One region of the Pseudomonas sp. No.117 genome, then DNA from elsewhere that is predicted to be linked to it. Evidence: predicted binding sites of a transcription regulator. Region 1 holds the regulator's gene; each other region holds the start of a gene.
The links. The regulator FliA, encoded in region 1, starts transcription of late flagellar genes. The targets are predictions, from matches to a motif close to CTAAAGTTTNNNNNNNNNNNGCCGNTAA.
Positions count from the first base shown of each region.

Region 2: a site for FliA is predicted at 1,332-1,359, ahead of ACYJP6_RS02345 (methyl-accepting chemotaxis protein). Genes of this name have one in related genera too.
Region 3: a site for FliA is predicted at 2,177-2,204, ahead of ACYJP6_RS14180 (methyl-accepting chemotaxis protein). Genes of this name have one in related genera too.
Region 4: a site for FliA is predicted at 4,526-4,553, ahead of ACYJP6_RS13845 (methyl-accepting chemotaxis protein). Genes of this name have one in related genera too.

Region 1 is NZ_BAAJNP010000007.1:258,438-265,633, forward strand. It holds gene ACYJP6_RS18445 (protein-glutamate methylesterase/protein-glutamine glutaminase) at 1-784, opposite strand, end outside; gene ACYJP6_RS18450 (chemotaxis protein CheA) at 867-3,116, opposite strand; gene ACYJP6_RS18455 (protein phosphatase CheZ) at 3,143-3,931, opposite strand; gene ACYJP6_RS18460 (chemotaxis response regulator CheY) at 3,951-4,325, opposite strand; gene fliA (RNA polymerase sigma factor FliA) at 4,413-5,153, opposite strand; gene fleN (flagellar synthesis regulator FleN) at 5,150-5,980, opposite strand; gene flhF (flagellar biosynthesis protein FlhF) at 6,073-7,196, opposite strand, start outside.
Region 2 is NZ_BAAJNP010000001.1:498,787-505,982, forward strand. It holds gene gloA2 (SMU1112c/YaeR family gloxylase I-like metalloprotein) at 1-379, shown strand, start outside; gene ACYJP6_RS02340 (choline sulfate utilization transcriptional regulator) at 389-1,324, opposite strand; gene ACYJP6_RS02345 (methyl-accepting chemotaxis protein) at 1,489-3,129, shown strand; gene betC (choline-sulfatase) at 3,249-4,757, shown strand; gene ACYJP6_RS02355 (choline ABC transporter substrate-binding protein) at 4,774-5,691, shown strand; gene norR (nitric oxide reductase transcriptional regulator NorR) at 5,695-7,196, opposite strand, start outside.
Region 3 is NZ_BAAJNP010000005.1:299,600-306,795, forward strand. It holds gene ACYJP6_RS14165 (chemotaxis protein CheA) at 1-250, opposite strand, end outside; gene ACYJP6_RS14170 (STAS domain-containing protein) at 247-552, opposite strand; gene ACYJP6_RS14175 (response regulator) at 573-944, opposite strand; gene ACYJP6_RS14180 (methyl-accepting chemotaxis protein) at 955-1,917, opposite strand; gene ACYJP6_RS14185 (GntR family transcriptional regulator) at 2,267-3,034, opposite strand; gene ACYJP6_RS14190 (lactate permease LctP family transporter) at 3,256-4,953, shown strand; gene ACYJP6_RS14195 ((Fe-S)-binding protein) at 5,027-5,851, shown strand; gene ACYJP6_RS14200 (LutB/LldF family L-lactate oxidation iron-sulfur protein) at 5,848-7,196, shown strand, end outside.
Region 4 is NZ_BAAJNP010000005.1:232,286-239,481, forward strand. It holds partial or broken gene ACYJP6_RS13835 (PAS domain-containing protein) at 1-285, opposite strand, end outside; gene ACYJP6_RS13840 (chemotaxis protein CheW) at 547-2,019, opposite strand; gene ACYJP6_RS13845 (methyl-accepting chemotaxis protein) at 2,016-4,490, opposite strand; gene ACYJP6_RS13850 (sulfite exporter TauE/SafE family protein) at 4,636-5,421, opposite strand; gene ACYJP6_RS13855 (hypothetical protein) at 5,540-5,902, opposite strand; gene ACYJP6_RS13860 (hypothetical protein) at 6,065-6,268, shown strand; gene ACYJP6_RS13865 (hypothetical protein) at 6,358-6,486, shown strand; gene ACYJP6_RS13870 (hypothetical protein) at 6,667-6,867, shown strand; tRNA gene ACYJP6_RS13875 (tRNA-Leu) at 6,977-7,061, opposite strand; tRNA gene ACYJP6_RS13880 (tRNA-His) at 7,113-7,188, opposite strand.

The DNA of each region.
Region 1 (7,196 bases):
GCAGGGCCAGTCCCGGGCGCAGCTGGTCGCCGTCCTCGGCTTCCTTGACGCTGATGCGGCAGAGCTTGTCGAGGCGCTCGGCGAAGGCCTTGGTGAAGGCGGCGGGCATGTGCTGGATCAGTACCAGCGGCGCCGGGAAATTGGCCGGCAGCTGGGTCAGGACCCGCTGCAGGGCCACCGGCCCACCGGTGGAGGTGCCGATGGCCACCAGGCGGTAGTGCTTGCGCTTGGGCGGCGGCGAGGTGGGCGCGGCAGGGGCGTGCGACGCCTGGGCATGGGCACTCGCGCTCGGCGCCGGACGCGCGGCCGGGCGGGCACTGGCCGACGCGGCGGGCGCCCCGGCGGGCGGCGCAGCGGTGACGCTGGGCGCCACGGCGAAACGCCGGTTGGAACGGGCGATGTGATGGATCTTCTCGCACAGCAGCTTCTGCACGCTGGCCGGATTGCGCGAGATGTCCTCGAAATTCTTCGGCAGGTAGTCGACCGCGCCGGCATCCAGGGCATCCAGGGTGACCCGGGCGCCTTCATGGGTGAGCGAGGAGAACATCAGCACCGGGGTCGGACACTGCTGCATGATGTGGCGAACGGCGGTGATGCCGTCCATCATCGGCATCTCGTAGTCCATGGTGATGACATCGGGCCGCAGCGCCAGGGCCTGGTCGACCCCTTCGCGCCCGTTGCTGGCCGTGCCCACCACCGAGATGTTGGGATCGGCCGCCAGGATTTCCTTGAGCCGACGCCGGAAGAAGCCGGAATCGTCCACCACCAGTACTTTTACCGGCATACGTTGAAACTCCTAACCTGGGGCGGCGCAGGCCACCCGATGGCGCCGGGCACGGGCCCGACGCCGCTCGTACTCGGCCGGCTCAGAGCCCGCGACGGGCGTAGCGCTTGAGCATGCTGGGCACATCGAGGATGAGCGCGATGCGGCCATCGCCGGTGATGGTGGCGCCGGACATGCCGGGGGTGCCCTGCAGCATCTTGCCGAGCGGCTTGATGACCACCTCTTCCTGGCCCACCAGTTGATCGACCACGAAGCCGATGCGCTGGGTGCCCACCGAGAGAATCACCACGTGGCCCTCGCCCTGCTCGACGTGTGCCGCATTGGGCACCAGCCAGCGCTTGAGGTAGAACAGCGGCAGCGCCTTGTCGCGCACCACCACCACTTCCTGGCCGTCCACCACGTTGGTGCGGGACAGGTCGAGGTGGAAGATCTCGTTGACGTTGACCAGCGGGAAGGCGAAGGCCTGGTTGCCCAGCATCACCATCAGCGTCGGCATGATCGCCAGGGTCAGGGGTACCTTGATGACGATCTTGGAGCCCTGGCCCTTGGTCGAGAAGACGTTCAGGGTACCATTGAGCTGGCTGATCTTGGTCTTGACCACATCCATGCCCACGCCACGACCGGAGATGTCGGAGATCTCGGACTTGGTGGAGAAACCCGGGGCGAAGATCAGGTTGAAGCACTCGGTCTCGGTCAGGCGCTCGGCCGCATCGCGGTCCAGCAGGCCCTTCTCCACCGCCTTGTTGCGCAGCAGATCGGCGTCCATGCCCTTGCCGTCGTCGGAGATCGACAGCAGGATGTGGTCGCCTTCCTGTTCGGCGGAGAGCACCACGCGCCCGGCGCGGGACTTGCCGTTGCCTTCGCGTTCGGCCGGACCCTCGATACCGTGGTCGACCGCGTTGCGCACCAGGTGCACCAGCGGATCGGCCAGGGCCTCGACCAGGTTCTTGTCCAGGTCGGTTTCTTCCCCGACCAGTTCCAGGTTGATCTCTTTCTTCAGGCTGCGTGCCAGGTCGCGGACCAGGCGCGGGAAGCGCCCGAAGACCTTCTTGATCGGCTGCATCCGCGTCTTCATGACCGAGGTCTGCAGATCGGCGGTGACCACGTCGAGGTTGGACACGGCCTTGGCCATGGCCTCGTCGCCGCTGTTCAGGCCGAGGCGCACCAGGCGGTTACGCACCAGCACCAGCTCGCCGACCATGTTCATGATCTCGTCCAGCCGCGCGGTATCGACCCGGACGGTGGTCTCCGCTTCGCTGGTGGGACGCTCGGCAGGAGGTGCCGCCGCCGGCTTGGGCGCGGCGGTCTCGGCCACCGGAGCCGCTTTCGGCGCGGGTGCCGGTGCCGGCTGCGCGGCAGCTACCGGTGCCGAAGCGACAGGTGCAGCGACCGCTTCGGAAGAGGTGGCGGGACCACTGAACTTGCCCTTGCCATGCAATTCGTCGAGCAGGGATTCGAATTCGTCGTCGGTGATCTCGTCACCACCGGCGGCTGGCGGCGCTGCGGCAGCTGGCGCGGCTGCCACAGGTGCCGCGGTCTCGCTGGCCGCGAACTTGCCCTTGCCGTGCAGCTCATCGAGCAGGGCTTCGAATTCGTCGTCGGTGATGTCATCGCCGCTCGCCGCGCCGGCTGCCGGAGCAGCCGCTACCGCGGGGGCGCTCGGCGTGGCAGCCGGAGCGTCGTTGAACTTGCCCTTGCCGTGCAACTGATCGAGCAGGGCTTCGAACTCGTCATCGGTGATGTCGTCACCACCGGCGCTGGCGGCGGTTTCAGCTGCGGCGCTCGGCTCGGAGCCCAGGGCATCGAGCAGATTCTGAAAATCGGCGTCGCTCAGCTCCGGGGTGGCCGCTTCGGCGGCGACCGGGGCCGGCGGCGGCGCGGCCACCACCGGCGCAGCAGGCGCGGAGGCGAATGGGGCCGGAGCCGGAGCCGGTTCGCTGCCGGCCGGTTCGGCCAGCCGGGCCAGGGCCGCCAGCAATTCGGGCGTCGCCGGAGTCGGTTCCTGACGCTCCCGCACCTGGCTGAACATTTCGTTGACGGAGTCGAGGGCCTGCAGCACCACGTCCATCAATTCGGCATCCACGCGGCGTTCGCCCTTGCGCAGGATGTCGAACACGTTTTCCGCGATGTGGCAGCACTCGACCAGGGTATGGAGCTGCAGGAACCCGGCACCGCCCTTGACGGTATGGAAGCCCCGGAAAATGGCGTTCAGCAGATCCATGTCATCCGGGCGGCTTTCCAGCTCGACCAATTGTTCCGACAACTGTTCGAGAATCTCGCCGGCCTCTACCAGGAAATCCTGGAGGATTTCTTCATCGGCGTCGAAGCTCATTCCTGCACTCCCCAAAAGGGTCTGGGTCAGAAGCCCAGACTGGATAGAAGATCGTCGACGTCGACCTGAGCAGCCACAACGTCTTCACGCTTATCGGCATGAATCTGCGGACCTTCACCCTTCATCGTCTTTTCTTTTCGATTCTGTTCGATCAGCGCGGTGTGATCGTGACTGAAGCCGGTATAGCGGTCGACCTGGCTGGCCATCATCACCAGCTTGACGAGGTCTTTCTCGATCTGCCCGACGAGGTTGACCACCCGCTTGATGACCTGACCGGTGAGGTCCTGGTAGTCCTGTGCCAACAGGATGTCGTTGAGCTTGGCCGACAGCTGTCCGGCGCTGCTCTCGCTGTGGCTGAGGAAGGCGTCGACGCGCTTGGCCAGCTCACGGAATTCGTCCGCGCCCATTTCCCGGCGCATGAACTTCTTCCAGTCGGCGTGCACGGCGCGGGCCTCGTCGCCGAAGTTGCCCACCAGCGGCGCGCTCTCCTCCACCAGATCCATGGTCCGGTTGGCGGCGTTCTCGGTCATCTTCACCACGTAGGAAAGACGATCGGTGGCATCGCTGATCTGGGAGACCTCTTCGCCGGCCATGCCGCGCGGATCGATCTCGAAGTTGACGATGGCGTTGTGCAACTCGCGGGTCAGCTTGCCGACTTCCTGGTAGAGACCCCGGTCGCGAAGCTGGTTGAGTTCATTGATGACCTGCACGGCCTGGGCGAAGTCGCCGCTCTCCAGGCATTTCACCAGCTCTTGGGCGTGCTGTTTTAAATTCGACTCGAAGTCGCTGAAGCTGTTGGTGCCAAGCTGATCCATAACGTCCCCGCGGCTTTCTTCAGCCGTTCACCCGCTCGAAGATCTTGTCGATCTTTTCTTTCAGCACCTGGGCGGTGAAAGGCTTGACCACGTAGCCATTCACGCCGGCCTGAGCGGCTTCGATGATCTGCTCGCGCTTGGCTTCGGCGGTCACCATCAGCACCGGCAGGGTCTTCAGCCGCGCGTCGGCACGGACCTGGCGCAGCAGGTCGATACCGGTCATGCCCGGCATGTTCCAGTCGGTGACGAGAAAGTCGAAGTTGCCGCTCTGCAGCATCGGCAGCGCGGTGTTGCCGTCGTCCGCCTCGGCGGTATTGGTGAAGCCCAGATCGCGCAGCAAATTCTTGATGATGCGTCTCATCGTGGAAAAATCGTCCACGATGAGGATTTTCATGTTCTTGTCCAAGTCGACCTCCGTCCTAATCCGCACACACGCCGTGAGGCGCGCCTAAGCAATCGTAGTAGCCTGAGTACCAGCCGGTTAACGCGAACGCCATTCCGCCAGCCGCGCCCGCAGGCGTGCCGCGCATTGACTGTGGAGCTGGCAGACGCGTGATTCGCTCACTCCCAGTACCTCGCCGATTTCCTTGAGGTTGAGTTCCTCGTCGTAATACAGCGAGAGCACCAGGCGTTCACGCTCCGGGAGATTGGCGATGGCGTCGGCCAGGGCCTTGCGGAAGCGCTCGTCTTCCAGACCGCGACCGGGTTCGAGTTCATGCGAACCGCTCTCCTCGAGCCCATGCTCACCACCCTCCATGAGGTCGTCGAAACTGAACAGGCGACTCCCCATGGTGTCGCCAAGGATGCCGTAGTACTCATCCAGACTCAATTTAAGTTCGGCCGCGACCTCGGAATCTTTAGCGTCGCGACCGGTGCGCGCTTCCACTGCCCGAATGGCGTCGGTGACCATGCGCGTGTTGCGGTGCACCGAGCGCGGTGCCCAATCGCCCTTGCGGACCTCGTCGAGCATGGCGCCGCGGATGCGGATGCCGGCGTAGGTCTCGAAGCTGGCGCCCTTGCCCGCGTCGTATTTGCGCGAGGCCTCCAGCAGGCCGATCATGCCGGCCTGCATCAGGTCTTCGACCTGCACGCTGGCTGGCAGCCGCGCCAGGAGGTGGTAGGCGATGCGTTTCACCAACGGCGCATAGCGGTTGATGAGCTGCTCCTGCTGGGTACGTTCCGAGGTTTTGCTGTACATGCGAAGCCCGCTGGATGCTGTCATGCGTGGGTACCGATGGCTGGTTGCACAAGGCGCTCGACGAAAAACTCGAGATGGCCGCGCGGATTGGCCGGCAGTGGCCAGCCATCGACTTTCTGAGCCACCGCACGGAAGGCCAGCGAGGCCTTGGCACGCGGAAAGGCTTCGAACACGGGGCGCTGTTTCTGCACGGCTTTGCGCACCGCTTCATCGAACGGAATGGCACCCACGTACTGCAGGGCGACATCCAGGAATCTGTCGGTCACCTTGGTCAGCTTAGCAAAGAGATTGCGGCCTTCCTGGGGGGTCAGCGCCATGTTCGCCAGGACCCGGAAACGGGTGACGCCATGGTCGCGGTTGAGCAGCTTGATCAGGGCGTAGGCGTCGGTGATGGAGGTGGGTTCGTCGCAGACCACCACCAGGACTTCCTGGGCGGCGCGAACGAAGCTGACCACCTGATCGCCGATACCGGCCGCGGTGTCGACGATGAGCACGTCGAGGTTCTCGCTGATGTCGCTGAAGGCCTGGATCAGGCCGGCGTGCTGGGCCGGCGTCAGATTGACCATCGCCTGGGTCCCCGAGGCCGCCGGGACGATGCGGATGCCGCCCGGCCCCTGCAGCAGCACGTCGCGCAGATCGCATTCGCCGGAGATGACGTCGGCCAGGGTGCGCTTGGGCGACAGGCCGAGGAGAACGTCGATGTTGGCCAGGCCCAGGTCGGCGTCGAGCAGCATGACGCGCCGCCCGATATCGGCCAGGGCCAAGGCCAGGTTGACCGACACGTTGGTCTTCCCGACACCGCCTTTACCGCCCGTGACCGCTATGACTTGGACGGGATGCATGCTACCCATTGCCTGATACCTTTGATTGAAATCCGTCACACTTTAGACCAAGTGCATTTGGCGTGCCCAGGCATGCAATGCACCACTACCGTTCGTCTGCGCTAACCGGCGCGGCGGGCATTGCTTTGGTACAGGCCGGCGAACATCCCGGCCATGGTTTCTTCGCTCGGCTCTTCCGGCGCCTGCAGGCTCACCGCGCGGCTCACCAGCTGGTGGCTACGGGCCGGATGCAGGTCGTCCGGGATGCGCGGGCCGTCGGCGATGTAGGCCACCGGCAGGCGCTGGCTGATGGCCAGGCCGAGGGCTTCGCCGAGGCTGGCGGCCTCGTCCAGCTTGGTCAGCACGCAGCCGCTCAGGCCGCAGCGACGATAGCTGTGGTAGGCCGCCTTGAGCACCTGGCTCTGGCTGGTGACACCTAGTACCAGGTAGTTGCGAATCTTCAGCTGGCGGTTGGCCAGGGCTTCGAGCTGGGCCTTGAGCGCCGGATCGTTGGCGGGCATGCCGGCGGTATCGATCAGCACCAGGCGCTTGCGTGCCAGGGGCGCCAGGGCCTGGGCCAGGGATTGGCCCGGGTCGACCAGGGTCACCGGCACGTCGAGGATGCGACCGAGGGTCTTGATCTGCTCCTGGGCACCGATGCGGAAACTGTCCATGCTGACCAGCGCCAGGCTCTGGGGACCGTACTTCAATACGTAGCTGGCGGCGAGCTTGGCCAGGGTGGTGGTCTTGCCCATGCCGGCGGGACCGACGAAGGCGACGATGCCGCCCTCCTCCAGGATCTTGGCGTCGGTGGTCTTCGCCAGCTGGGCGAAGTTGGCCAGCAGCATACGCCAGGCGTGGCGCGGATCCTGGATCTTGGCGACGCTGTCGAGCAGGTGGCGGGCCAGGTCGGCCGGCAGGCCCATGCGCTGCAGACGACGCCAGAGGCCGGCCTGCTGCGGACGGGTGGACTGCACCTGGGTCCAGGCCATGGAGCCGAGCTGGACTTCCAGCAGTTCGCGCAGGCCACTGAGTTCGCTGCGCATGGCTTCCAGGGCGCGACGGTCTTCCGGCGCGGCGCTGGCGGCCGGAGTGGCGGCGGCCGGCTGGGCGGCGCGGGGGGCGTCGAGCAGCGGCTCGCGACGGCTGTCGGCGGCGCTGATGGCGCCGAGCAGCTGCTTGTCCTTGGGCGCGGCCGAGGGGACACCCGGCGCGCGGATGCTGAGGTCGGCATGGGCCTGGGCGA
Region 2 (7,196 bases), on a different contig from region 1:
CGACCGTCTGCACCACGTGGCGCTGATCTGCGCCGACTATGAACGCTCCCGGCATTTCTATACCGAGATCCTCGGCCTGCCGGTGATCGCCGAGACCTACCGCGAAGCCCGGCGCTCCTGGAAGCTGGACCTGGCGGTGGGCGAGCACGCCCAGCTGGAGTTGTTTTCCTTCCCCGACGCGCCGCCACGGCCGTCGCGCCCGGAGGCCCAGGGCCTGCGCCACCTGGCCTTCGCCGTGGCCGACCTGGACGCCTGCGTCGCTCACCTGCAGAGGCATGGGGTGGTCACCGAGCCGATCCGCACCGACGAGCTGACCGGCAAGAGATTCACCTTCTTCGCCGATCCTGACGATCTGCCGCTGGAAGTCTACGAGCGTTGAGCGCTGCGCTCAGGTCGCCAGCCGTACCCCGGCCAGGGACTCGCGCGGCGCTGCCAGCTCTTCCAGCAGCCAGTCGAGGAAGGGCTGCAGCAGCCGTTGCCGCCGCTTGCGCTGCGGCAACACCGCGTAATAGCCGTAGCCCGAGGTCGCCGAGCCCGGGCACGGCCGGCACAGCAGGTCCTGGGCCAGCAGATCATCGACCAGGTGTCGCCAGCCGATGGCCACGCCCTGGCCGGCGATGGCCGCCTGGATCACCAGGGTGTAGTTGTCGAAGCTGAGCACGGCGCCGTTCTGGTTGCTGGCCGGCGCAGGACAGTCGAGCGCCGCCAGCAGGGCTGGCCAGTCGTACCAGCGACTGTTGGGCGCGGCCTTCAGGTGCAGCAGCGGCCAGTGCGCCAGCTGGGTGTGGCTCAGGGGTACCGAACGATCCGCCAGCAGCCGCGGACTGCACACCGGAAAGACCTCCTCGCGAAACAGCGGCCAGGCCTCGCCGTGCTTGAAGCGGCCATCGCCGAAGGTCAGGGCCACATCCACTTCCGCCCCCAGCACGGGTAGCCGATCACTGGTGATCAGGCTGACGTCGAGCTGGGGATGGCGCGCATGGAAGCGCGGCAGCCGCGGCAGCAGCCAGTAAGCCGCGAAGGCGAAGTCGGTGGCGACCTGCAGCACCTCATGGGCAGGCTGTGCGGTGATGGCGCGCAAGCCCTCATCGATGCTGGCCAGCCCCGCCTCGACATGCTGCTGGAGCAACTGGCCGGCCGCGGTCAAGGCGATGCCGCGATGGATACGGTCGAACAGCCGCGTATCCAGCTGGGCCTCCAGCCGCTTGATCTGCTGGCTCACCGCCGGCTGGGTGGTACCCAGCTCCACCGCGGCCAGGGTGAAGCTCAGGTGGCGGGCCACGGTCGCGAAGATCCGCAGGCTATCCAGCGAAGGGTTAGTCATGGGCGGCCTAAATATCCTCGATCAGCTGCCGATAGAAAAAGGTAATCGAGGCGTTAGCCATCGCTAGCTGTTACAAAAAATAGTGAACCAGTTCACATAAAACCGCTCTAGCATCCGCTGCTGATCCCTTTTCCTTACTTTCTTATCCATTTCAGGAGCTTGCTATGAATGGATTCGCCAATGCCAGTCTGGCGGTCAAGTTGCTGACCGCCTTCGTTGCCTGTGCCTGCATCACCCTGGTCGTCGGTTTTCTCGGTGTCCAGGGCGTTTCTACCCTGGCCGACAGCCTGAAGCTGACCTTTTCCAACAACCTGGTCTCGGTAAGCAATACCAATGCTGCCACCACCTATGCGGTGGCCCAGAATCGTGACCTCTATCGGCTGGTGTCCCTGGCCGCGGTGGGTGCCGATGCCAACCAGCAGGCCCAGGCGCGCGAGCGCATGCAGGCCAACCAGTTGGCCAGCGAGAAGGCCTTCGCCACCTACCGTGCCACGCCGCTGGAAGACGACGAGCGGCTGGCCGGTGATCAGATGGAAAAGGACTGGCCGCTGTACCAGGCCAGCATCCAGCGGGCCCTGGCGCTCCTGCAGCAGGGCGACATGGCCCACGTCAACGAACTCCTCAATGGCGAGGTCCAGACCAATTACCAGCGGGTTCTGGATGAACTCAAGATCATGGTGGATTCCAACAACCGCCAGATCAGCGAAGGGGCCCAGGCAGCCGACGTCAGTGCCTACCAGGCGAACTTCATGCTCTATTCCGGCATCGTGGTCGCCTTCGTGGTGGCCATCGCCCTGGGCATCCTCATCACCCGCTCCATCACCGGTCCCATTGGCCAGGCCGTGGCCAGCGCCCGCCGCATCGCCGCGGGTGACCTGACCCAGACCCTGGTCAACCAGCGCCGCGACGAACCGGGCCAACTGCTCGACGCCCTGGCGGGCATGCAGCGCAACCTCAAGGATACCCTGCAGGAAATCGCCGGGGCCTCCGATCAGCTGGCCTCGGCGGCCGAAGAGCTCACCGCGGTGACCGACGAGAGTTCGCGCGGCCTGGTGCGGCAGAACGACGAGATCCAGCAGGCGGCTACCGCAGTGAACCAGATGACCAGCGCCGTCGAGGAAGTGGCGCGCAACGCCGCGTCCACCTCCGCCGCTTCCCACGCCACCACCGAGGAAGCCGAGGCCGGCCGCCGCGAGGTACAGCAGGCGGTGGGTGCCATCGACGCGATGACCGCGGAACTGGGCAGCTCCAGTCAGACCGTGCAGCAGCTGGCCGACCAGGTAAGGGACATCAGCAAGGTGGTCGACGTGATCCGCAGCATCGCCGAGCAGACCAACCTGCTGGCGCTCAATGCGGCCATCGAAGCGGCCCGCGCCGGCGAGCAGGGCCGCGGCTTCGCCGTGGTGGCCGACGAGGTCCGCGCCCTGGCCGCCCGGACCCAGACCTCCACCGGCGAGATCGAAGGCATCATCGGCACCGTGCAGCAGACCGCCGACCAGGCGGTGCGCGCCATGGACAGCAGCCAGGGCCGGGCCCAGGCCACCCAGGAGCGCGCCCAGGCCGCCGATCAGGCGCTGGCACGCATCACCGAGGCGGTGGCCAGCATCAATGAGCGCAACCTGGTGATCGCCAGCGCCGCGGAAGAGCAGGCCCAGGTAGCCCGCGAGGTGGATCGCAACCTGAGCAACATCCAGGATCTCTCGACCCAGACCGCCGCCGGTGCCAACCAGACCAGCGCGTCCAGTCAGGACCTCTCGCGCCTGGCCACCTCCTTCAACCAGCTGGTCGCCCGCTTCCAGCTGTGAGGGCCGGCCTCGGATAAGCCTGGCTTATCCGAGGCATCAGCATGGCTGACCTTTACCGCGTCATAGCTCCTACCGATCATGGGACCCATAAGTCAACTTGATCCCGGCAGGAGACCCTCGTGCAGCAGCCCAACATTCTCTTCCTCATGGCCGACCAGATGGCGGCGCCCATCCTGCCGCTGTACGACGCCGCCTCGCCGATCAAGCTGCCGAACCTGCAACGCCTGGCTGAACAGGCCGTGGTGTTCGACTCGGCCTATTGCAACAGCCCGCTGTGCGCGCCGTCGCGCTTCACCCTGGTGAGTGGCCAGCTGCCGTCGAAGATCGGCGCCTACGACAACGCCGCCGATTTCGCCGCCGACATCCCCACCTATGCCCATCATCTGCGCCGCCTCGGCTATCGCACGGCGCTGTCGGGCAAGATGCACTTCTGTGGCCCGGACCAGCTGCATGGCTACGAAGAGCGCCTGACCAGCGACATCTATCCGGCCGACTACGGCTGGGCGGTGAACTGGGATGAACCCGAGGTGCGGCCGAGCTGGTACCACAACATGTCCTCGGTGCTGCAGGCCGGGCCGTGCGTGCGTACCAACCAGCTGGACTTCGACGAGGAGGTGGTCTTCAAGGCGCGCCAGTACCTCTACGACCATGTGCGGCGCGGCGACGCCAAGCCCTTCTGCCTGACCGTGTCCCTGACCCATCCCCACGATCCCTACACCATCCCCCGGGAATTCTGGGACCTGTATGACGAGACCGACATTCCCCTGCCCGATGCCACCATCCCCCAGGCCGAGCAGGATCCCCACAGCCAGCGCCTGCTCAAGGTGATCGATCTCTGGGACAAGCCGCTGCCCGCGGCCAAGATCCGCGATGCCCGCCAGGCCTACTACGGCGCCTGCAGCTACGTCGACGCCCAGATCGGCCAGCTGCTCAAGACCCTGGAAGACTGCGGCCTCGCCGAGGACACGGTGATCGTCTTCTCCGGCGACCACGGCGACATGCTCGGCGAGCGCGGACTCTGGTACAAGATGCACTGGTTCGAGATGGCCGCCCGCGTCCCGCTGCTGATCCATGCGCCCGCGCATTTCGCCCCGGCGCGGGTCAAGGCCTCGGTGTCGACTATGGATCTGCTGCCGACCTTCGTCGAGCTGGCCGGCGGCAGCCTGCCCGCGGAGCTGCCGCTGGACGGGCGCTCCCTGCTGGCGCACCTGGAGGGAGGGCAGGGGCACGACGAGGTCATCGGCGAATACCTGGCCGAGGGCACCGTCAGCCCGCTGCTGATGATCCGCCGCGGTCCCTACAAGTACATCCACTGCGAGCTGGATCCGCCGCTGCTGTTCGATGTGCAGAACGATCCGCTGGAGCGCGAGAACCTGGCCGCCAGCGCCGACTATGCCGAGCTGCTCGCCACCTTCCAGGCGGAGGTGCGCCAGCGCTGGGACCTCGAGCGCCTGCACGGCGAGGTCCTGGCCAGCCAGCGGCGGCGGCGCTTCGTCGCCGCGGCGCTGGCGCAGGGCGAGCGGACCAGCTGGGATCACCAGCCCTTCGTCGACGCCAGCCAGCAATACATGCGCAACCATATAGACCTCGACGACCTGGAACGCCGCGCCCGCTTCCCTCAACCCTGAACCAAGGAACACGGCCATGAAACCTGGAATCTTCGCTACGTTCACGTTGGCCCTGGTCAGCCTGTCGGCCCAGGCCGAGGAGCAGGCCTGCGGCACCGTTCGCCTGGCCGACCCGGGCTGGAGCGACATCGCCGCCACCAATGCGCTCACTGGCGCGGTCCTGAGCGCGCTCGGCTATCAGAGCAAGGTCGAGACCCTGGCGGTGCCCATCATCTACGGTGGCCTGCGCGATGGGCAGGTGGACGCCTTCCTCGGCAACTGGATGCCGGCGCAGCAGGCGCACTACGACCAGTTCGTGAAGAGCGGCCTGGTCACCGAGCTGGCGCAGAACCTGACCGGGACCGAATTCACCCTGGCGGTCCCCACCTATGTCTGGGACGGCGGGGTGAAGAGCTTCGCCGACCTGGCGAAGCATGCCGAGCAGTTCGACAAGAAGATCTACGGCATCGGCGCCGGCGCGCCGGCCAACCAGTCGTTGCAGAAGATCATCCAGGGCAACGAATTCGGCCTCGGTGGCTGGCAGCTGGTGGAGTCCAGCGAGCAGGCCATGCTGTCCCAGGTCGGGCGGGCGGTGAAGCGCGACAAGTGGGTGGTCTTCCTGGGCTGGACGCCCCATCCCATGAACGTCGACTACCCGATCAAGTACCTCAGCGGGGGTGACAAGTACTTCGGCACCGCCGGTACGGTGAACACCCTAACGCGCAAGGGCTATGCCGAGCAGTGTCCCAATCCGGCCCGGCTGCTGAGCAACCTGAAGTTCACCCTGGACATGGAAAACGCCGTCATGAGCGCCGCGCGGGACAAGGGCGGTAGCTACGACACCGCCGCCAAGGCCTGGCTCAAGGCCCATCCCCAGGTGCTGGAGCCCTGGCTGCAGGGGGTCACCACCCGCGAGGGCCAGCCCGCCTTGCCGGCGGTACAGCAGGCGCTCTGATGGCTACCTGAGCCCGAGCCGGCGCGCCAGGCGGGCGAGGTTGGCGCGATCCAGCCCCAGGGCGGCGGCGGCCAGCGTCCAATTCTGGCCGTGCTGCTCCAGGGTCAGGGCGATGGTCTGGCGCTGGAAGGCGTCGGTCGCCTCGCGCAGCGACGGGGCGAGCACCGCGGGTTCGTCAGTGGGCAGGGGCAGGGTGTCGAGGGGCAGGCCGAGCTGATCGCTGTCCAGGGTCAGGATGCCGCCGCGCTCCTGGCTGCCGGCATGGGCCTTGAGCGCCGCCCGGCTGATCAGGTGGGAGAGTTCGCGCACGTTGCCCGGCCAGTCGTAGGCCAGCAGGGTTCGCTGCGCCGCCGGGGTCAGCCGCAGCCCGCGCAGGCCGAGCCGGGCGCGGTTCTGCTCCAGGTAGAAGCCGGCCAGCAGCAGCACGTCGCGACCGCGCTCGCGCAGGGCGGGCACCGCCAGCGGATAGACGCTCAGGCGATGATAGAGATCGGCGCGAAAGCGCCCGGCGCGCACTGCCTCGGCCAGGTCGCGATTGGTGGCCGCGAGGATGCGCACATCGACGGTGAGCTCGCGATCCGAGCCCAGCCGCTGCAGCTGACCGCTCTGCAGTACGCGCAACAGCTTGGCCTGTACCGTCAAGGGCAGCTCGCCAACCTCGTCGAGGAACAGGGTGCCGCCGTCGGCCAGTTCGAAGCGCCCACGGCGCTCGCTGACCGCGCCGGAAAAGGCGCCCCGCACGTGACCGAACAACTCGCTTTCCACCAGCGCCTCGGGCAGGGCCGCGCAGTTGAGGCTGATCAGCGGCCGCTGTTGACGCAGGGAGCGCCCGTGCACCGCTTCGGCCACCAGCTCCTTGCCGACGCCGGTCTCGCCGGTGATGAGTACGGTCAGGTCGCTGGCCGCCACGGTCTCGATCTCCTGGCGTAGCCTCAGGCTGGCCGGGCTCTGGCCGATGAGTTCGCGCGGCCGCTGGTGACCCACCGATTGCTGGTAGGCGACGGTCAGCTCGTGTTCGCTGACGATGCGCGCCGAGAGTTGGCGGATGCGCTCGGCGGCGGCCACGGTGGCGGCGGCCAGCCCGGCGAAGGCGGCGAGGGTGGTGAGGTCCTCGGCGCGGGCATCCTGCGCCCGCAGCGAATCCAGGGTCAGCAGGCCCCAGAGCTGATCCTGCACATAGAGCGGACAACCCAGGCAGTCGTGGACTTCCAGGTGTCCGTGCACCCCTTCCACCAGGCCGTCGTAGGGATCGGGCAGGTCACAATCGGCGGCGAAGCGGGTAGGGGTGCGACTGGCCAGCAATAGCGCCAGGCGCGGGTGTTCGGCCACCTTGAAGCGCCGGCCCAAGGTGTCGGCATTCAGCCCGCGGACCGCCAGGGGCACCAGCACCTCGCCTTCCAGACGCAACAGCGCCACCGCATCGAAGGGCAGCAGCTTGCCCAGGGCCGCGAGGAGGCTGGCATAGCGCTGCTGATCCGGCAGATCCCGGGCCAGATCGGCCACCA
Region 3 (7,196 bases), on a different contig from region 1:
TGTCGTCGAAGGCCAGCTCGCCGCTGCGGATGCGGTCCAGCACGCTTTCGGCGACATGGGTGAAGGCCACCACGTGATCCAGGCCGAACAGGCCGGCCGAGCCCTTGATGGTATGGGCGGCGCGAAAGATGGCGTTGATCAGCTCGGCGTCGTCCGGCGCCTGCTCGATCTGCAGCAGCGCGGCCTCCATCTGCTGCAGCAGCTCCTCGCTCTCGGCGATGAAGGTCTTGAGGATCTCGTCCAGATTCATGCCGCGACCCCTTCGGCCGCCGTGGCCGTGAAGAAATCGGCGAGGCCGGCCAGCGCCAGCAATTCGGTGATGGCCGGGCTGGGATCGACCAGCTCGAGGCTGCCACCCAGACGTTGCGCTTCCCGGTGGGCCAGCAGCAGCAACTGCAGCCCGGCCGAATCGAATTCGTCGACCTCGGCCAGCTCCAGCGCCACGGTGACCCCGGCGGAGAGGGGCTCCATCAGCAGCGGCTTGCTGTCCGCCGCGGTATAGATGGTCAGCGGCCCGACGAAGGGCAACCGGGTACGAACGACGTCGTTCATGGGGGTAGCCTCCGGGGCTATCAGGGCATGATCAGCTTGGAAACGGCCGCCAGCATCTGCGCCGGCTGGAACGGCTTGACCATCCAGGCCTTGGCACCGGCGGCCTGGCCGGCGGCCTTCTTGGCGGCGTCGGATTCGGTGGTGAGCATGATCACCGGGGTGAATTTGTAGGCCGGTAGCTTCTTCGCCGCAGCGACGAAGGTGATGCCGTCCATGTTGGGCATGTTCACGTCGCTGATGATCAGGTGGACCTTGCGACCGTCCAGCTTGGTCAGGGCGTCCCGCCCGTCGCAGCCCTCGATGACGTCGTAGCCGGCGCTTTTCAGCGTCATGGACACCACCTGACGGATGGAGATGGAGTCGTCGACGATCAGAATGGTCTTGTTGCTCATAGCAGCTTCCTTAGAAGAACGTGATATCGGATTCAGCGGTGGCGGCCGGTCGCTTGCCGTGGTGCACGGCGACCTGCTCGGCCATGGTGTAGGTACGGGCCAGGGCGGCGAGCCAGGCCTTGGTGTCGAGGGGCGGCAGCGGCTGGCCGCTGGCGGCCAGGGCACGGCGTTCGACCACCAGGCGCTCGAGGCGGGCCTGGTCGTCACGGATATGGCCGAGCATCTGGCTGACCCGGTCCTGGAATTGCAGCGCCACCAGCACCTCGCCGATGGTGCCGCCGACCGCCGCGGCGTTCTCGGCCAGGGCGTCGCTGCGCTCCACCACATCGCGCGTGGTGCCGCCGAAGGCGCCGATGACCTGTTCGATGGTCTCGCCGGACTGGTTCAGGGTGCCGGTGTCTCGCTCGGCGTGGCGTTGCGACAGCTCCAGGGTGCGGGCAATGGCGCCATTCACCGTTTCCACGGTTTCGCCGATCTTCTGCCCGGTATCGCCGGAGAGGGTGGACAGCTTGCGGACCTCGTCGGCGACCACGGCGAAGCCGCGCCCGGCTTCACCGGCACGCGCCGCCTCGATGGCCGCATTGAGCGCCAGCAGGTTGGTCTGGCGAGCCACGTCACCGACGTCCTTGGCCATGCTCTTGAGCTGCTCGGTGAGCCCGGCGAGGCCATTCACCTCGTTGAGCAGGGCACCCTTGCTGGACAGCGCCTCGCGCAGGGACTGCAGGATGCCATCCAGCTGGTTCTGGCTGCTGGCCATCAGGTTGACCAGGCGATCACCCGCGCCCTGATCGTTACCGGTCACGCTCTCGATGCGCCCCGCCAGCTCGGCGAAGCGGCTGGTCAGGCTGACGATCTCCTGCTCGGTATGGGCACGCGCCGCCTCGATCTGCTCGGACCACACCGGCAGCACCGCCACACAAAGGGCTTCGAGGGCTTCGTCACGGCCGCTGGCCGGACCCTGGGCGGCGAGCATTCCGACCGGATGCTCGGCCTGACGCGCCTGGGCGCGACGCAGCTGCCAGAAGCCGAGGCCGACCGCCAGGCCGCCCTGGGCGGCGCCCAGGGCCAGGGTGGTCGGATTCAGGCCACCGGTGAAGAGAATCGCCGCGGCGCCGCAGGCACCGAGCAATGCAGGCGCGAAGGTAAGGTCGACGAGCGAGGGGGAAGAAGAGGCGTTTTCCACAGGAGGATACCGGTCTAGACGCCTGCAAAGGCGGGAAGGTCTGACCGGGTTATCAGCGTCGAATCGCTAAACTTTAGCCGCGGACGAAGAAGTTATTGCGATAGCCTAGTGCCACCATGCAATATTTTGCCACACTTCTTCAGAAATCTTCCCGCCGTTTCGCCCGTGCTAGACGCCCTGCCATGGCGCCCGCTTCCTCCAATACCTCTCGCACATAGCCCAGGTGCAGACTGGCGGCGTCGCGGGCGCGCTCGGCTTCGCCAGCGACGATCGCCAGGTACAGCGCCCGGTGCTGCTCCAGCAGCCGCTCGCGGGTTTCGCCACGCTGGGCCTGCATGCCGCCGATATTGGTGACCATGTGATGCCGCAACAGCTCGAACAGGCTGCGGATGCTGTGCAGGTAGACGGCGTTGTGGCTGGCCTCGGCGATGGCCAGGTGGAAGGCCGCGTCGGCCTCGCCCTCCTCTTCGCAGGTCAGCGTCTCGCGTCGCTGGTAGCAGGCCTCCAGTCGCTCCCAGGCCAGGGTCAGGCGCGCCAGGTCCGGCTCGGTGGCCCGCTGGGCGGCGTAGTAGGCGCAGGCGCTTTCCAGGGTATGGCGAAACTCCAGCAGATCGCGGCGGGTTTCCTCGCGGCTTTCCAGCAGCGGCAGCAGGGGATCGGTAAAGGCGCTGTTGAGCGCCTGGGTGACATAGGTACCGCCGCCCTGGCGGCTGGTGAGCAGGCCGCGCGCCACCAGTTTCTGGATCGCCTCCCGGAGCGAGGGCCGCGAGACCCCGAAACGCTCGGCCAGGGCACGCTCGGCCGGCAGCCGTTCACCGGGCCGTAGGGAGCCCTCGGCAATCAAGGCTTCCAGGTGCTTGACGATATCGTCCGACAGACGCCGCTGCTTGACCGGTTGGAACTCCATGAAACCCCTCAAGAAAGCCTTCGGATGCCGCTTCGCACGGGTATGGCACGACCGTTTGGACGACTAAAGTCGCACGATAACCCGTTTGACAGCCGCAAAGACCCCGCTTAACGTGCGGGAAGTCGCCCTTGTAAATTGGTCTTACCAATTTTTGCCACAGGTCGCGATGCTGTGCAACCCCGTCCTGCCGCTTCCCTACAAAAACAATCAAGGAGCACCCGATGGAAACCTGGCAACAGCTCTATCTTCCGCTCGGCAGCCTGGGCCTTTCGGCCTTCGTCGCCGCCCTGCCGATCCTGTTCTTCTTCATCGCCCTGGCCGTACTCCGTCTCAAGGGGCATGTGGCGGGCGCCCTGACCCTGGCGATCGCCCTGCTCATCGCCCTGTTCGTCTACCACATGCCGGTGGACAAGGCGCTGGCGGCGGCCGGCTACGGCTTTCTCTACGGCCTCTGGCCCATCGCCTGGATCATCGTCACGGCGGTGTTCCTCTACAAGCTGACGGTCAAGTGCGGCCAGTTCGACATCATCCGCAGCTCCGTCCTCTCCATCACCGACGACCAGCGCCTGCAGGTGCTGCTGATCGGTTTCTGCTTCGGCGCCTTCCTGGAGGGCGCGGCCGGCTTCGGTGCCCCGGTGGCCATCACCGCCGCCCTGCTGGTGGGCTTGGGCCATAATCCGCTGAAGGCGGCCGGGCTCTGCCTGATCGCCAACACCGCACCGGTAGCTTTCGGCGCCCTGGGCATTCCGACCATCGTCGCCGGCCAGGTCACCGGCATCGACGCCTTCAAGATCGGCGCCATGACCGGTCGCCAACTGCCCTTGCTGTCGCTGCTGGTGCCGCTGTGGCTGATGTTCATGATGGATGGCATGCGCGGCCTGCGGGAAACCTGGAAGCCGGCGCTGATCTGCGGCGGCACCTTCGCCGTCTTCCAGTACCTGACCTCCAATTTCATCGGTCCGGAACTGCCTGACATCACCTCGTCGCTGGCCGCCATGATCGCCCTCACCAGCTACCTCAAGCTGCGCCAGCCGCAGCACGCCACCGCGGGTGCGACGGCCGTGGTTGGTGGTGGTGGCGGCGCGGCCATGCTGGGCGGCGGCGCGGGCTTTGGCAGTGGCGGTCGCCTGCCGCCCGAGCATTCGCTAGGCACCGTGATCAAGGCCTGGTCGCCGTTCCTGATCCTCACCGTGGTCGTGACGATCTGGACCACCAAGGCCTTCAAGGCGCTGTTCGCCAGCGGCGGTGCCCTCTATGCCCTGGTGATCAACGTGCCGGTGCCCTATCTGGACAAGCTGGTGCTCAAGGCGGCGCCCATCGCAGCCACCCCGACGCCCATGCCGGCGGTCTACAAGCTCGACCTGCTGTCCGCCTCGGGCACCGCCATCCTGATCTCGGCGCTGATCGCCATGGCCATCTTCCGCATCAAGCCCTCGACCGCCCTGGGCGTGTTCAAGGAAACCCTGGTGGAGCTGCGCAAGCCGATCCTGTCCATCGGACTGGTGCTGGCCTTCGCCTTCGTCGTCAACTACTCGGGGATGTCCACCACCCTGGCCCTGCTGCTGGCCGGTACCGGCGCGCTGTTCCCCTTCTTCTCGCCGCTGCTGGGCTGGCTGGGAGTGTTCCTGACCGGTTCGGATACCTCGTCCAACGCCCTGTTCGGCTCGCTGCAGGCGACCACCGCACACCAGATCGGCGTTTCCGACACCCTGCTGGTGGCCGCCAACAGTTCCGGCGGAGTGACCGGCAAGATGATCTCGCCGCAGTCCATCGCCGTGGCCTGCGCGGCTACCGGCATGGTGGGCAAGGAGTCCGACCTGTTCCGCTTCACCGTGCGCCACAGCATCGGCTTCGCCGTGCTGGTCGGCTTGATCACCCTGGCGCAGGCCTATGTGTTCACCGGCATGCTGGTGCACTGATCACGCGGTTCCCGGCGGCGGTTCAGGCCGTCGCCGGTCCTCTTATTACCGGGCCAACCCGGAGTGACGCCTGATGAACGACCTCTTCCACAACGCCGCCCCCAACGCCACCCGCACCGCGCCACCCCTGGCGCCGCCGCGGACCTATCCGCAGCAGAAGCCATCCCAGGTCTATCTGTTCGGCACCTGCGTGGTGGACCTCTTCTATCCCGAAGCCGGCATGGACAGCATTCGCCTGCTGGAGCGCGAAGGCCTCCGCGTGCATTTCCCCCAGGCGCAGAGTTGCTGCGGCCAGCCGGCCTATACCTCGGGCTATACCGAGGAGGCCCGCGCCGTGGCCCGTGCCCAGCTGGCGCTGTTCGCCGAACCCTGGCCGGTGGTGGTGCCCTCCGGCTCCTGCGCCGGGATGCTGCGCCATCACTATGCCGAACTGTTCGCCGACGACCCCGAGACCCTGCGGCAGGTGCAGGACCTGGTCGGGCGCACCTATGAGCTGGCCGAATTCCTGCTGCACGTCTGCCAGGTCGACTACCAGGACCGCGGCGCCCCGACCAAGGTGGCGCTGCACACCTCCTGCAGCGCCCGCCGCGAGATGCAGACCCACCTGCACGGCCGCGCCCTGCTCGGCCAGCTAGCGGCTGTGGAGCGCGTCGACCATGACCACGAGAGCGAATGCTGCGGCTTCGGCGGCACCTTCTCGGTGCGGATGCCGGACATCTCCGGCGCCATGGTGGCGGACAAGACCCGCGCCCTGCAGGACAGTGGCGCCGCCCAGCTGATCACTGCCGACTGCGGTTGCCTGATGAACATCAACGGCGCTCTGGAGAAACAACGTGCCGCCCTGCGTGGCGAACACCTGGCCAGCTTCCTCTGGCGCCGTATCGGAGGTGCCGCATGAACGAGATGCTCAAGATCCCCCTCACCGACGTGAGCGAACCACCACCCTTCAAGGCACGCGCGCGTCGGGCCCTGGGCGACGACCAGTTGCGGCGTAACTTCCGCACCGCCATGGATTCGCTGATGACCAAGCGTCTGGCCAGCATGAGCGATGCCGACGAACGCGAGCGGCTGCGCGAGCTGGGCAATCGCATCCGCGCCCGGGCGCTGTCCAAGTTGCCCGAGCTGCTGGAGCGCCTGGAGGCGAATCTGACGCGCAATGGCGTCCAGGTACATTGGGCCGAGACCACGGCCGAGGCCAATGCCATCGTCCAGCAGATCGCCGAGCGCCACGAGGCCAAGCTGCTGATCAAGGGCAAGTCCATGGTCAGCGAAGAGATGGACATGAACCACGTCCTCGGCGCCCAGGGCATCGACTGCCTGGAGTCGGACATGGGCGAGTACATCATCCAGCTCGCCGCGGAGAAGCCATCGCACATCATCATGCCGGCCATCCACCTCAACCGGCAGCAGGTGGGCACCCTCTTCCACGAGCACCTGGCCGAGCCCTACACCACCGACGTCGACGAACTCATCCAGACCGGGCGGCGGGTGCTGCGGCGGAAATTCTTCGAGGCCGATATCGGCATCTCCGGGGTCAACTTCGCCGTAGCCGAGACCGGTACCCTGCTGCTGGTGGAAAACGAGGGCAATGGGCGGATGTCCACCACGGTGCCGCCGGTGCACATCGCCGTGACCGGCATCGAGAAGGTGGTGGAGAATCTGCGCGACGTGGTGCCCCTGCTGTCGCTGCTGACCCGCTCCGCCCTGGGCCAGCCGATCACCACCTACGTCAACCTGATCTCCGGTCCGCGCAAGGCCGAGGAACTGGACGGCCCGCGCGAGGTGCACCTGGTGCTGCTCGACAATGGTCGCAGCCAGGCCTTCGCCGACAGCGAATTACGCCAGACCCTCAACTGCATTCGCTGCGGCGCCTGCATGAACCACTGCCCGGTCTACACCCGCATCGGCGGCCACGCCTATGGCGAGGTCTATCCCGGCCCTATCGGCGCCATCATCACCCCGCATCTGGTGGGTCTGGAGCGTGCGCCAGACCACCCCAGCGCCTCGTCGCTGTGCGGCGCCTGTGGCGAGGTCTGCCCGGTCAAGATCCCGATTCCGGCGCTCTTGCGCCGGCTGCGCGAGGAAAACGTCAAGGCCCCCGAAGCCGAGCCGCACCTGCTGCGCGGCCAGGGCAGCAAGTTCTCCGCCCGGGAGCGCTGGACCTGGCATGCCTGGCAGAATCTCTACACCTCGCCGCTGCTCTATCGTGGCTTCAGCTACCTGGCCACCCGTTTCGGCCGCTT
Region 4 (7,196 bases), on a different contig from region 1:
GATGCCGCTGATCTGGCGCCCCTCGCTGAAACTGCGCTTGAGGTCACGGTAGCAATCCAGGCACTTCACGTAGTCGGGAATGATGTCGTCGAGATTCCGGCCGGCCAGACAGCCAGGCGCGTAACCTAGGCAAAGCGCGAAATTCTCGTTGAAACCCTCGATCCTTCCCTGGGCGTCCAGCAGCAAATGCAACGAATCCTGATGGAAGGCGTTGCTGACCTGCCGGTGTTCGGCCAGCTCGGCTTCGAGTTCGGCAATGCGGCGTTTGAGCGAAGAGTTGAACATGGGATCACCCAGGAAAGTTGTGTCTTTCTCTGGTTCGACGCGCCATGAAATTTCTTGACAAGACCCCGATCAGCGTACCGGCGCACCTCGGGCAGCGGAGCGACAGAGACAGCCTTAACCCGCATCGGGTCTGAGCCTCGGTGGAAAAGCCAAGGCGCTCTAGCCTGCACCTGCCGCTTCGGTAAGACTTCTCTGTCGCTCCCGGATCCCCGCGTCACGGTTGCACAGCCCTACCGTTCAGCGAGGCGACGAACGGCTTGGCTATACCTGGGCCGCAACCGGCTCGGGGTGGGGCTGGCGGGCCTGTCCTTCGAGGCGTCTGGCCAGTCCGGCCAGGTCGATCAGGGTCGCCTGCCGGCTCTTTCCCGGCGTCCCTATTCCCACCCAGCTCTGCGCCCGCTGCGCCGGGACCACTCCGCCGTCGTCCGGCAACTGCCAGCTGCGCGCCAGGGCGTCCTCGCGCAAATCGGTAAAGGTATCTATGGCCTCTACTCGTTGCACCACGAAGCCCAGGCGTTGTCGCTGCCCGGCCACCACGATGACCTGATCCTCAGGGGTGGGCTCTGCCACCGTTTCGCCCGCCAGGGTGCGCAGGCAGACCAGGGTGATCTGCTGGCCTCGTACCTCCATCAGCCCCAGCAGCCGCGGATCCGATTGCCCCAGGCGCAGGTAGCGCGCTGGCAAGGGCAGCACCTCGGCGACCTGTTCCAGCGGTACGGCGAACAGCGGTCCGGCCAGAAAACTCAGGCAGGGTTGGCGGCGCCCCTGCTGGCGCTGCTCGGCCAGCAGATTCCGATTAGTGCGGTAGATACGCGCATAGGCCACCGCCGCCTCCTGGCGCCCCAGCGCCTCGTGGTCGAGGACCACCGCTGCGTCGCCATCGGGTTCGCTGAACACTCCGCGCAGCAGCTCCGGCTGCGCCAGGCCGAACCCCAGCAGCGGAGCGCACTGCGCGGGATCGCGTCGCCACATGCCGAGCAGGCGCTCGAAGCCGAAGGCCACCCGATACTCGCCCTGCGCCCCGGCCGCCAGGACCAGCAGATGCTGACGGCCGCTAGCTGCCGGCGCGGCGAGCCCCAACAGCTCAGACAGCTCCAGCACCGGCAACGTCTGGCCGCGCAGCGCGACATGGAAGCGACAGCTGTCGCTGGCAAAGTCGCTCGGTATGAGCTGGGGTCGATCCACCAGCTCCTGGACCACCGCGGCATCCAGGCACAGGCGGCGGCCGTCACACTCGAACACCAGGTAGAGGCGTTCCCGTTCCCGACCCGGCGTGGCGACCTCGCCCTGGGTCGGCGCGGTCTCGGCGCTGAGTTCGAAGCCCGGCAGCGCGGCCAGCGCCTCCAGGTCGAGGAAATGCACCAGCCGGCCCTTTTCCGGCTGCAGGTGGATGCGCCCCAGCAGCCGTCCGGGGGCGCCCTGGAGCTGGACGATGGCGTCGCGCCCAGGGCTGATGATGTCCACCACCCCATCGATGCTCAGGCCGAAGCGCCCGCCGCCATGGCGAATCACCGCGACCCGGCGCTCGGTGTCGACCGCAGGTACTCCCAGCAGCCGATGTCCGTCGATCAGGGGCAGCGGCCGGCCGCCCAATTCGAAGAGGCCGAGCAGCCAGGGGGCCGCGCTCGGATGCCGTGCCAGGCGCTCCGGCCAGGCCACTACGCGCTCCAAAGCCAGGGCGGCGATGGCGACTTCCAGTTCGCCGATGCGCACGACTCCCTGGTTCAGGGTCACGCTCGCGTCCCCCCAGTGACCGGGGCCAGGGTGGTCGCCGCGTCCAGTTCCTGAATGAGCTGGTTGACGCGCGCCGCGTCGTCGAGCTGCGCGGCGGTCGAGCCGTTGATGGCCTCGATGGATTTCTGGGTCTTGCCGACCCCTTCGGCGATCATGCCGAAGGCTTCCCCGACGCTGCGCGAGATCTCGCTGCCCTGGGCGATGCTCTTCACCGACTCCAGGATCAGCTTGTTGATCTCCTTGGTCGCCTGGGACGACTTCTCGGCCAGCTTGCGTACCTCGTCGGCCACCACCGAGAAGCCCAGGCCGTGCTCGCCGGCGCGGGCGGCCTCGATGGCAGCGTTGAAGGCCAGCATGTTGGTCTGGTTGGCGATATCGCTGATCACCTGGACGATGTCCTGGATGCCGCCAGCGGTGGTACCTATGGTTTCGATGGCCTCCAGCGAGCGATTCAGCGTGAGGGAGCCGCGCTCGGCCTCCTCCAGGGTCCGCCGGGCCATGCGGTTAGCGTCGTCGGTGGTCTCGGCGATCTGGTTGATGGAACGGGTCAGGGCGTGCAGCGAGAGGTTCATCTGCTCGATCTTCTGCCGGACATGCTGCTCCGTTTCCACCTGCCGGGTGATGTCGGTGGCGAACTTGACCACCTTGTGCACCTGCCCATCGGCATCGAAGATGGGGTTGTAGGTGGCCTGGATCCAGATGCGCTGGCCGAACTTGCTCAGCCGCATGAAGCGCCCGCCGAATACCTCGCCCTGGGCCAGGCGCGCCCAGAATTCGCGGTATTCCGCCGAGGACACGTGCTCGGCCTCGCAGAAGATCCGGTGATGCTGGCCGCGAATTTCCTCCAACCGATAGCCGAGGGTGGCCAGGAAGTTGCGGTTGGCCTCGAGGATCTTGCCGGTCAGGTCGAACTCGATCACCGCCTGGCCGCGGTCGACGGCCGCCACCTTGCCGGCGTAGTCGCTGTTGCGGGTCTGGCTTTCGGTGATGTCCACGGCGAACTTCACTACCTTGCACGGCTTGCCGTCGGCGTCGAAGATCGGGTTGTAGGTGGCCTGGATCCAGATTTCCTCGCCACGGCTGTTGAGCCGCTTGTAGACCCCGGCATCGAATTCGCCGCGGCCGAGCTTATCCCAGAACAACCGGTACTCGGCCGAGCGGGCATAGTCGTCGGGACAGAAGATGCGGTGGTGCTTGCCCACCACCTCGTCGGCCTGGTAGCCCAGCGCCAGCAGGAAGTTGCGGTTGGCGGTGAGCACCGTGCCATCGAGGGAGAACTCGACGATAGCCTGGGACCTGTCGATGGCCGCGACCTTGCCTTCGTAGTCGCTGTTGCGCAGCTGGCTCTCGGTCACGTCGCTGGCGAACTTGACCACCTTGTAGGGATGGCCCTCGGCATCGAGGATGGGGTTGTAGGTGGCCTGGATCCACACCTGGCGCCCGTCGCTGGCGCGCCGCTTGTACAGGCCGGTGTCGAAGTCGCCGCGGCCGAGCTTTTCCCAGAACAGGCGATAGGCCGGCGAACGGGCGTAGTCGGGCTCGCAGAAGATCCGGTGATGCTTGCCGCGGACCTCTTCCAGGCTGTAGCCGAGGGCGGACAGGAAGTTCTCGTTGGCATCGAGGATGGTACCGTGCAGATCGAATTCGATCACCGCCTGGGCGCGGTCGATGGCGGCCATCTTGCCCTGGAATTCCGCTGACTGGAGTTGCGCATCGGTCACGTCGGTGGCGAATTTCACCACCTTGTACGGCTTGCCGTCGCTGTCGAGGATGGGGTTGTAGGTGGCCTGGATCCAGATCGGCCGGCCATCGCGCCGGATCCGCTTGTAGACCCCGGAATCGAACTTGCCCTGGCCCAGACGATTCCATAGCAGGGCGTATTCCGGCGAACGGGCGTAGTCGGACGGGCACATCAGGCTGTGGTGACGCCCGCGCACCTCGTCCAACGCATAGCCGGTCATGGCGAGGAAGTTGTCGTTGGCCCAGAGCACGTTGCCCTGCAGATCGAATTCGATCACTGCCTGAGCCCGCTGGATCGCGGCGATCTTGCCCTCGTACTCCACCGCCTGCAGGCGACTCTCGGTGATGTCGGTGGCGAACTTGATGATGCGCTGCGGCTTGCCCTCGGCGTCCAGCAGGGGGTTGTAGGTGGCGCGGATCCAGACCAGGCTGCCGTCCTTGCGCCGCCGCCGATAGACGCCACTGTGGAACTCGCCACGCCCCAAGGCTTGCCAGAACGCCTGGTAGTCCTCGCTTTCCGCTATCGCCGGCGGGCAGAACAGGCGGTGATGCCGGCCCCGGACCTCGTCCAGGCCATAGCCGAAGGTCTCCAGGAAGTTGTCGTTGGCCTGCAGCACATTGCCCTGCAGATCGAATTCGATCACCGCCAGGGAGCGGTCCAGCGCCTGGCGCAGGGCTAGATAGGCGGAGGCTTCATCGACAGCGACAGGCTCGGCGGCGGAGGGAAACATGGGCAGCTCCAGGGGGCGGGGGACTCGTGGCCAAGTTATCGGCAATTGCGATAACAAATTTAGCCACCAGTACCCTGGAACTGTTCAGCATCCGTGAATGCTCAGGCGCCGCCTGATCAGCGGCGCTTTGCCGGGGACGGCCGGCTCAGATCACCAGCTTGGCGCCGATTACCACTAGCATGACGGCGAGGCAGGGTCGCAGAACACCTTCCGGTACCCGGCCGGACAGATGACTGCCCAGGAAGATGCCCGGCAGCGACCCCAGCAGCAGGTAGCCCAGCACGTGCCAATCGAGATTGCCCAGCCCGGCGTGGCCCAGGCCGGCCACCAGGGTCAGGGGTACGGCGTGGGCGATCTCGGTGCCCACCAGGCGACGGGTCGCCAGCAACGGATAGAGCAGGAACAGGGCCACCGTCCCCAGCGCCCCGGCGCCGATGGAGGTCAGGGTCACCATGAAGCCCAGCACCGCGCCAGTCAGCACCGTCAGGGCATTGAGCCGCGCGGAACTGAGATGGAAGCCGTCGCCGGCATGGCGACTGGCGAAGGCGAAGATCTGCCGCTTGAACAGGATCGCCAGGGCGGTCAGCAGCAGCACCGTTCCCAGGGCATGCTTGATCAGGGCATTGGTGGCGTGTTGATCCCCCGGGAGCAGGGCCAGGGCGAGCAACGTCAGGGCGGCGGCAGGCACGCTACCCGCGGCCAGCCAGCCGGTCACCTTCCAGTCGATGTTGCGATTGCGCTGGTGGACGAAGACGCCACCGGCCTTGGTGATGGCGGCGTAAAGCAGGTCGGTGCCGACCGCCGCCGCGGGATTGATCCCGAACCAGAGCAGGATGGGCGTCATCAGCGATCCCCCACCGACGCCGGTCATGCCGACGATGAAACCCACTACCAGCCCCGCGATTACGAAGCCTGTCACCCCTACATCCATTACAGCCCCAATTGCCGTGGTCGGCTCATCTAGCGGCCGCACAGGATAGCGACTCCGTTTATGCCGTCATATATTGAAAGGGTCTTTGCTTATAACCAGAAGCGCTGGGACGCTGACCTCACCGCGCCCGGTGGGCCTCCAGGTAGGCCATGACCTCCTCCTGAGGGTAGCCGGCGCGCCGCGCAAGGCCCTCGATGGCCTCGTGGCAAGCGGGATCGGTGATGGTCGCGGGTATCGCGGCGCCGCAGGGACCGGGCGCCGCCTCGGCGAGAAAGCTCTGCAGATCCTGCTTGTGCTCGTCGGCCGCCGCATGGGTCCCCGTGGTCGGTGCATGGGCGGCCACCGGCGGCGTCGTGGTCGCCACCACGGCAGGCTCGCTGCTGGTCGAATCACTCTTGTGGGTAGTCGCCACGGCCGCCAGCACCAGGACACCGAACCCCACACTCAACAGCAGCAGCTTGCGCGTCGACTTCCCACTCATGATCCATGCTTCCCTTGGTAAACGTGCATTCCCGGCCGCAACCGGCAAAGAATGCCGGGGGTCCGAGTTTTGACCAATCACGTCAGACAATAGTCATCAGGCCTGTGTTCAGTCCAAGGCGCCCGTGCCACACTCGCCTCCATCAGGAGACAGGAGTGGCCCATGCAGCAGAAGGATTTCACCGCCCCTCGAATGCGCCAACTCGCCGCGGATCTCTCGCTCGCCGATCAATTGGCCGCCAGTGGCCAAGGTGATCTCAATGTCGAGCTGAAACGCCGGGTCCGAGAGGATCTCGAACGGGCGCTGCGCGAGGTCGGCCAGCTCAGCGAAGAGCAGACCCTGTGGCTGACCTGGGCGACCAGTTGAGCGCAACGACGGCCGCTGCGGTTCTCGCCGTCGTCGTGCTGTAACCCAGCCTTGGTATCCATGAAGGCATCCCGCTCCAGAGATTCGCCATGAAAACGGATTACGAAATCAGCGACGACATCGCCCAGCTGGTGGGCGGCGCCTTGATGAGCCTGGTACTGCTCGGTAGCGGAGCCATCGGCGGCGCCCTCTTCCTGCTGGCCGAGACGCTCAATTGACCGCCGGGTCCTCCCTCACCCCTCCTGCCCCTCGCTGAACCCAGCAGGCAATCCCTATGGGTGAAAGCCCCAGGATCGCCAGTGACAGGCGCCTTTCACCGCGGACTTGCATTACCGGCAGACCCGGCTACTCTTTGATAGTCGCAATAATGATTAGCGCACACATCGAGAGGCCGAATCATGCGAACCCAACTGACCCGTTCGATCACCCTGTTCGAGCCACCCCGGTCGCAGCCGCTGGCGAAGACCGGTTCGCCGGTGCCACCTTGCCGCCAGAACCCCGGCAGCGACGGCCATCGAGGATCCGCCAGGCAGCTGCTGGGCCTCGCCTTGCTGGGCGCCTGCGCCCTCTTCGCCCCGGTAGTGCGGTGCCTTCACTAGCGCGTCAGCCGTGCCCAGGACGCCGCATTGCGCTGGAACCGACCGGCGCTCGCCTTCTCGCAGGCACAAAAAAACCGGCCTAGGCCGGTTCCTTGCTGTGCAGCTTGATTGGTGCGGACGGAGAGACTCGAACTCTCACACCTTGCGGCGCCAGAACCTAAATCTGGTGTGTCTACCAATTCCACCACGTCCGCGAGACGCTTAAAAGACGAACGCCAGACACGAGGTCTGGCGTTCGCTGAATATGGGGTGGACGATGGGAATCGAACCCACGACACCAGGAGCCACAATCCTGTGCTCTACCAACTGAGCTACGCCCACCATATCTT